Regions from separate parts of the Streptomyces sp. NPDC051822 genome, predicted to be linked through region 1. Evidence: riboswitches for the same ligand, from Rfam matches in the RefSeq annotation. Region 1 holds a riboswitch; each other region holds the start of a gene.

Region 1 (2,253 bases):
CGAACGAGCCGAGGTTGACCGAGCCGAGGTTGCAGACGGCCGTCTCGCCGTCGTTCGTGACCTCGATGATCTCGGTGCAGAGGTTCGAGGAGTGGACGACCGTGCCGGGCTCGGCGGTCTGGTTGGCCGTCCGGTTCGAGGCGTCCTTGAAGGTCATCCAGCCGTTGCCGGTCTGGGCCAGGGTCCGCATCATCCGGCCGTAGAGGTCACGGGCCGGCATGGTCTTGCGGGCCAGGCCCTTCGCCTCGGCGGCGCGGTAGGCGGCGTCGAACTCCTCGCCCCACAGGTCGACGAGCTCGGGCACGTCGGCGGGGGAGAACAGCGACCAGTCGGCGTCCGCGTTGACCCGGCGCATGAACTCGTCCGGGATCCAGTGCGCCAGATTCAGGTTGTGCGTACGGCGCTGGTCCTCGCCCGTGTTGTCGCGGAGCTCCAGGAACTCCTCGATGTCCGCGTGCCAGGTCTCCAGGTAGACGGCGGCGGCGCCCTTGCGGCGGCCGCCCTGGTTCACGGCGGCGACGGAGGCGTCGAGGGTCTTCAGGAACGGCACGATGCCGTTGGAGTGCCCGTTGGTGCCGCGGATCAGCGAACCGCGGGCGCGGATGCGGGAGTACGAGAGGCCGATGCCGCCCGCGTGCTTCGAGAGGCGCGCCACCTGGTGGTAGCGGTCGTAGATGGAGTCCAGCTCGTCCTGCGGGGAGTCGAGCAGGTAGCAGGAGGACATCTGCGGGTGGCGGGTGCCGGAGTTGAAGAGCGTGGGGGAGGAGGGGAGGTAGTCCAGACGGCTCATGAGGCCGTACAGGGCCGCCACCTCGTCGAGCGCGCGGACGCTCTCGTCCTCGGCCAGGCCGCAGGCCACGCGCAGCATGAAGTGCTGCGGCGTCTCGATGACCTTGCGGGTGATCGGGTGGCGCAGCAGATAGCGCGAGTAGAGGGTGCGCAGACCGAAGTAGCCGAAGCGGTCGTCGCCCGCCGGGTCGATCGTCGCGTCGAGCCGGGCCGCGTGCAGGGCGACGAACTCGGCGGTGCGGTCGGCGATCAGGCCCTCGCGGTGACCTGTGGCGACGGAGGCGGAGAAGGAGACCGCGCCCTGGCCGGCCGCCTCGTCGGCGATAGTGACCGTCAGGAGCCGGGCGGCGAGCCGGGAGTACGCGGGGTCCTCGGCGATCAGGCCGGCGGCCGCCTCGGTGGCCAGCTCGCGCAGCTCCGCCTCGTCCGACGCGGCGCTGCGGCCGCGGAGCGCGGCGGCGGCGACCTTGCCGGGGTCGGTGTCGGGGAGATCGGCGGTGAGGTCGGTCAGGGTCCGCAGCAGTACGGTCCCGGGGCCGTCGCTCTCGACCGCGGAAACCTCGGCGGAAGCCGGATCGGCGGGCGCGATGGTCACGTGGGGGCTCTCCCTCGCTCGGCTCGGGGCCGCGGCGGGGGAAGGCGGGCAGGCGGGCATCCGTAACGCCGGACGCGACGCTTCCACCGGCCCACTCCGCGAGGCCCGGACGTCAGTGGCACCCGGAACGGACGGACCGGGTGCGCTGTCGGCAGGTCCTCGGACTCACGTCGTACGAAACTCGTCGTATCCGTACGAAGCACACCGTTGCGGGACAGTTCCGGATTCGCGCCGGATTCCCCTGCGTCGACAGCGAGGTCGAGCATACATGTGGGGGGCGCCGCTCTTGGCGCCCCCCACATGTTGTGTCGCCCGGCGACTCAGAACTCCAGCGCGTAAGTCCTGAGTGTGTGGTCGGGGATGGGCTCCCAGTCGCGGTGCGGGGTGCGGACGAAGCCGAGGCGCTCGTATATCCGGTGCGCCGAGACCATCTTCGCGTCCGTGGAGAGCACGAGGCGCGCGCACCCGGGGAGGGCCCGTGCGCGCTCCACGCACGCCCGTACGAGGGCTTCTCCGACGCCCCTGCCGCGGGCGTCGGGGGTGACCGCGAGCATCCGGAACTCGGCCTCGCCGGCGACCGCGATGTCCGCCCAGGGGGTGCCCCCGGTGGCGAAGGTCACCCCGCCGATGAGGTGCCCGTCGGCCTCCTCGGCGACGAGCACCTCGGCCTCGCGCGCCCGGCGTGCCGTGTCCCTGAGCACCTCCAGATAGAAGTCCTCCGCCCCGTACTTCAGCAGCCCGTCGTTCAGATAGGTCCCTGCGGTCAGCTCGCCGAGCGCCTCGTACTCCTCGGGCCGTACCGCCCTGATCGTGAAGTCCATGAGGGCAGTGTGCCTCCGACCGGCCGCCGGCTCCCAGAACGGCGAAGG
Region 2 (2,253 bases), on a different contig from region 1:
CGGCTACGCGCCCGGCTCGTCGACGGTCACGGAGCGCGTACCGCCCGAGCCCGTGCCGCCGCCGTCCGGCGAGGCCTTCACCTCGGCCACCCCGGCCGTTCCCGCCTCGGCCTCCTGCGCCCCGACAGCCTTCTCCTCGGCCTCCTTCGCCAGCGCCGCCCCCTGCCTGCGGCCCCGCCGCAGCCCGAAGTAGTACGCCAGGAAGCCGGCGCCCAGCGCGGCCTGGAGGGAGAACAGTCCCGACTCGATCTCCCCCGACGGCGGCTCGTACAGGGGGCTGAACCACGGCTCGTAGTCCGGGTGGAGTTCCGTGATCGCCGTCTCCGCCTCCCCGTCCGCCCCGGTGAACGGCTCCTCCTTGTGGTCCCCGAGCCCGAGCGCGAGCGGCAGGACCGCGAGCGCCGCGACGACGAGCAGCAGCAGGGCGTTGATCTTCGTGTTCCGGCTCATCGCGCGGTCGCCTCCTCGCGTCGCTCCGCCGTGCGTCCGCCGAGGACGCCGAGCCGGATCAGATCGCCCTTGCTGGACTGGGTGAGCAGCCGCATCACGAGCACCGTGAGCAGTCCCTCGCTCACGGCGAGCGGGAGCTGCGTCACGGCGAAGATCCCGCCGAACTTGGCGAGCGCCCCGAGCACACCGCCGGCCGGGTCCGGGAAGGCGAGCGCCAGCTGCACGCTGGTCACGCAGTACGTGGACAGGTCGGCGACGAACGCGCCGAAGAAGACGGCGACCATCAGCGGCGCACCGGTCCTGCGCAGCAGCAGATACGTCCCGTACCCCGCCCACGGGCCGACGATCGCCATCGAGAAGGCGTTCGCGCCGAGGGTGGTCAGCCCGCCGTGGGCCAGCAGGAGGGCCTGGAACAGCAGGGTGATCGTCCCGAGGACCGCCATGATCGGCGGCCGGAACAGGATCGCACCCAGACCGGTACCGGTCGGATGCGAACAACTACCCGTCACCGACGGCAGCTTGAGCGCCGACAGGACGAAGGTGAAGGCGCCGGAAGCGCCGAGCAGAAGGGTGGACTCGGGATTGGACCGTACCTCGCGGGTCAGCGCGCGGACCCCGTGGACGATGAACGGCGCGGACGCGACGCCCCAGGCGGCCGCGTGCACAGGGGGCAGATACCCCTCGGCTATATGCATGGTTGGGAGACCCTCTCCAGCACCTCGTGGATGGACAACGCACCTTGGCCGGTCTCCTGGCTGACGGTCATACGTCCGACTCCGCCTTCCCACACCCCGACGGTCTCCCGTCGCGGTCCAGTGGCTTCCCCGAGGGTGCTTCCCGCGGGGGTGGAGCCGGACATCCCGATCACAGTGGCGAGGGCCGCACCGGTACTGCACCGGTTTCCCGTACACCAAGGCCCTGCGACCCTAGTGCGTTGACCAGGTACATCACAACACGGTCGCCACGCGGTGCGGCCTCGCGCTCACTCCACGCAGTCAGTCCTTGCGGTAGGCGTACGCCTCCGAGGCCACCGCCGCCACGGCGTCGAGGTCGCCGCCCGCGCTCGCCGTGACCAGCGCGGCGACCGCGCCCTCGACGAACGGCGCGTCCACCAGACGGGAGTTCTCGGGCAGTTCGTCGCCCTCGGCGATCAGTGCCTTCACGGTGAGCACCGCGCTCCCCAGATCGACCAGGATCGCCACACCGGCGCCCCGGTCCGCTGCCTCGGCCGCGGAGCGGATCAGCTCGGAACTCGTCCCGAGACCGCCGTCCGGGGTCCCGCCGGCCGGGAGGACCGGCGCCAGGTCTCCGCCGCCGGCGAGTCCACGGGCGAGCTCGGCCACGGCGGTCGCGACGGCGGCACTGTGCGAGACGAGCACGATGCCGACGCGGGGCCCGGCACTCATGACGCCCCCTCGGCACGGGCGACCTCGTCGAGCGCGGCGAACAGCAGCGCCGAGGAGGTGGCCCCCGGATCCTGGTGCCCCACCGACCGCTCGCCCAGATAGCTGGCCCTGCCCTTGCGCGCCCGCAGCGGTACGGTCGCGAGGGCGCCCTCCTCGGCGGCGGCGCGGGCCGCCCCGAACGACGCCCGCAGCCCCTCCACCGCCGGAACGAGCGCGTCCAGCATCGTCTTGTCGCCCACCTGGGCACCCCCCAGCTGCGACACGGCGGCCACACCCGACCCGAGGGCCTCCGCCAACCGCTCCCGGCCGACCCGGTCCCCGTCGCCGAGCGTCTTGCCGGTACGGCGCAGCAGCGTCCCGTACAACGGTCCCGACGCGCCGCCCACCGTGGAGATCA
Region 3 (2,253 bases), on a different contig from region 1:
GCCGGCCGCCCACACAGACGGCCAGAGTGAGTCCGGTGACCCGGCGGGACAGTCGTACCGCCCGGTCGATGTCGGCGACCTCGACGGGCCGCCCCTCCCCGTTGAGCACCGGCCGGTGCTCGACGCGTCCGCCGTACGAGAGGGTCCCTCCGAGCCGTACGCCGAGGGCGCCCGCGAAGGAGGCCTCGACGGGGCCCGCGTTGGGGCTCGGGTGCTTCGCCGCGTCCGCCCGCCAGGCCCGTACGGCTCCGCGCGGGTTCCCGCCCGCGACGGTCGCGAGCACGGCCGTCAGCCGGGCCCCCGGCCAGCCGGCCACGTCGTCGAGCCGGGCCGAGGCCCAGCCGAAGCGCCGGTGGCGCGGCGACCTGTGGCCGACCATCGCGTCCAGGGTGTTGACGGCCCGGAAGCCGACCAGTCCCGGCACGCCCGCGACCGCGCCCCAGAAGAGGGCGCCGACCACGGCGTCGGAGGTGTTCTCGGCGACCGATTCGACGACCGCGCGGGCCATCGCGGGTCCGTCGAGGGACTGCGGGTCACGTCCGCACAGGTGCGGCAGCCGCTCGCGGGCCACCTCCAGGTCGCCCGCGGCGAGCGCCCCGCCGATCGCGCGGGCCTCCCGCCCCAGGGTCGTACCGCCGACGACGGCCCACACGGAGGCGGCGGTGAGGGCCACGGCGGCGGCCGGCCTGTTCCGTACGGCCCGTGCGGCGAGCGCGCCCAGGGCGACGGTGGAGCCGGCGCAGACGGCGGTGTGCAGGGCGCCCCAGCCGCGGTGGTCGTGGTGGAGGCGCCGCTCGACCGCGGCGGCGGCCCGGCCGAACACGGCGACGGGGTGTCCGCGGCGGGGGTCCCCGACGAGCAGGTCGACGGCGAGACCGGCGGCCGCTCCGTACGCGAATCCGTCCGGGAAGGGGCGACTGGCTCTGGAAAGGCTGCGGCTGCGGCCGGGCATGGCGCATGTCCTCACTCAGGGTCCGCGCCCTGGATCGACGTGACCGGCGGCGAGAGTTCCTGACTCCCGGACCCTTCGGGTCCGGTCACAGTGGCGGGACCGCGCCGGATTCGCACCGGACTTCCTCTACTGCCGCCGTAATGGCCTCGGCAGTCCACCACGGGCCGAGAACAGCCGTCAACTCACCCTTGACCTGCGTCGCGTCACTGTGCGAAGCGCCACAAACACGACGGCCGGGCGGCCCGCACCCGAAGGTGCGGACCGCCCGGCCGAGGGACCGCGACCGTCAGACGACGATCAGGTAGATGCCGTACGCCACGGCCGCGAGGCACAGGGCGAAGCAGGCGTAGGCGCCCGTGCGAGCCAGGGCGGCGGAGCCTCCCTGGGCGGCGGCCTGCTCCTGCTTGGAGAGGCCGATGATGCCCAGGGTGAAGAGGCCCACCAGCGCGACGGTCGCCACGAGGCTGACTCCGAAGACGGAGCCGAGGGCTGCCCAGTCGATCTTCATGTCGTTCGTTCCTTACACCGCTGCGGCGGGGGCGGGGGGAGCGGCCGGGTCGGTGGGAGCCGGCGCGGGGATGGTGGTCTTGAGGTCCTCGTCCGCGACGGCGGCGACGGATCCGGCCGCGGGCGGCGGGGTGACGGCCGCGATGGCGGTGGTCACCACACCCGCGGGCTCGGCCTCGACGTCGTTGACGTTGGTGTGGTCGACCACCTGGCGGCGGGAGATGACCCAGATGGCGAGGCAGGAGGCGACCAGGAAGGCCGCGACGGTGTAGACGCCCCAGTCGCCCTGGCGGGCGACGTACTCGGCACCGGCTCCGACCAGGCCCGCGGCCGGAAGGGTCAGGCCCCAGGCGACGAACATCCGGGTGGCGGTCGACCAGCGGACGACACCGCCCTTGCGGCCCAGGCCCGCACCCATGACGGCGCCGGAGCAGGAGTGCGTGGTCGACAGCGAGAAGCCGAGGTTCGAGGAGGCGAGGATGACCGCCGCCGCGCTGGTCTGGGCGGCGAAGCCCTGCTGCGGCTGCAGGTCGGTCAGGCCCTTGCCCATGGTGCGGATGATGCGCCAGCCGCCCAGGTAGGTGCCGAGCGCGATCGCGAGGCCGGCGGAGACGATCACCCAGACCGGCGGGTTGGAGCCGGGCGCGAGGACGCCGCCGGCGACCAGGGCGAGGGTGATGATGCCCATGGTCTTCTGGGCGTCGTTGGTGCCGTGGGCGAGGGAGACGAGACCGGCGGAGGCGATCTGACCGGCCCGGTAGCCCTTCTCGGTCGTCTTCTTGTCGGCGTTCTTG

What was found. Region 1 has a riboswitch for cobalamin ahead of ACIA8N_RS08175 (ribonucleoside-diphosphate reductase subunit alpha). Riboswitches for the same ligand answer to the same signal wherever they lie in the genome.
Region 2: another riboswitch for cobalamin. It lies ahead of ACIA8N_RS29220 (energy-coupling factor ABC transporter permease); the one in region 1 lies ahead of ACIA8N_RS08175 (ribonucleoside-diphosphate reductase subunit alpha).
Region 3: another riboswitch for cobalamin. It lies ahead of ACIA8N_RS00330 (cobalamin biosynthesis protein); the one in region 1 lies ahead of ACIA8N_RS08175 (ribonucleoside-diphosphate reductase subunit alpha).

What each region holds. Positions count from the first base shown of each region.
Region 1 covers NZ_JBITBZ010000002.1:517,890-520,142, forward strand. Annotated here, with positions in the region: gene ACIA8N_RS08175 (ribonucleoside-diphosphate reductase subunit alpha) at 1-1,384, opposite strand, end outside; cobalamin riboswitch at 1,517-1,667, opposite strand; gene ACIA8N_RS08180 (GNAT family N-acetyltransferase) at 1,705-2,205, opposite strand.
Region 2 covers NZ_JBITBZ010000011.1:214,078-216,330, reverse strand. Annotated here, with positions in the region: gene ACIA8N_RS29225 (energy-coupling factor ABC transporter substrate-binding protein) at 4-450, opposite strand; gene ACIA8N_RS29220 (energy-coupling factor ABC transporter permease) at 447-1,145, opposite strand; cobalamin riboswitch at 1,174-1,408, opposite strand; gene ACIA8N_RS29215 (PTS fructose transporter subunit IIA) at 1,446-1,856, opposite strand; gene dhaL (dihydroxyacetone kinase subunit DhaL) at 1,853-2,253, opposite strand, start outside.
Region 3 covers NZ_JBITBZ010000001.1:65,856-68,108, reverse strand. Annotated here, with positions in the region: gene ACIA8N_RS00330 (cobalamin biosynthesis protein) at 1-952, opposite strand, end outside; cobalamin riboswitch at 986-1,118, opposite strand; gene ACIA8N_RS00325 (hypothetical protein) at 1,239-1,460, opposite strand; gene ACIA8N_RS00320 (inorganic phosphate transporter) at 1,473-2,253, opposite strand, start outside.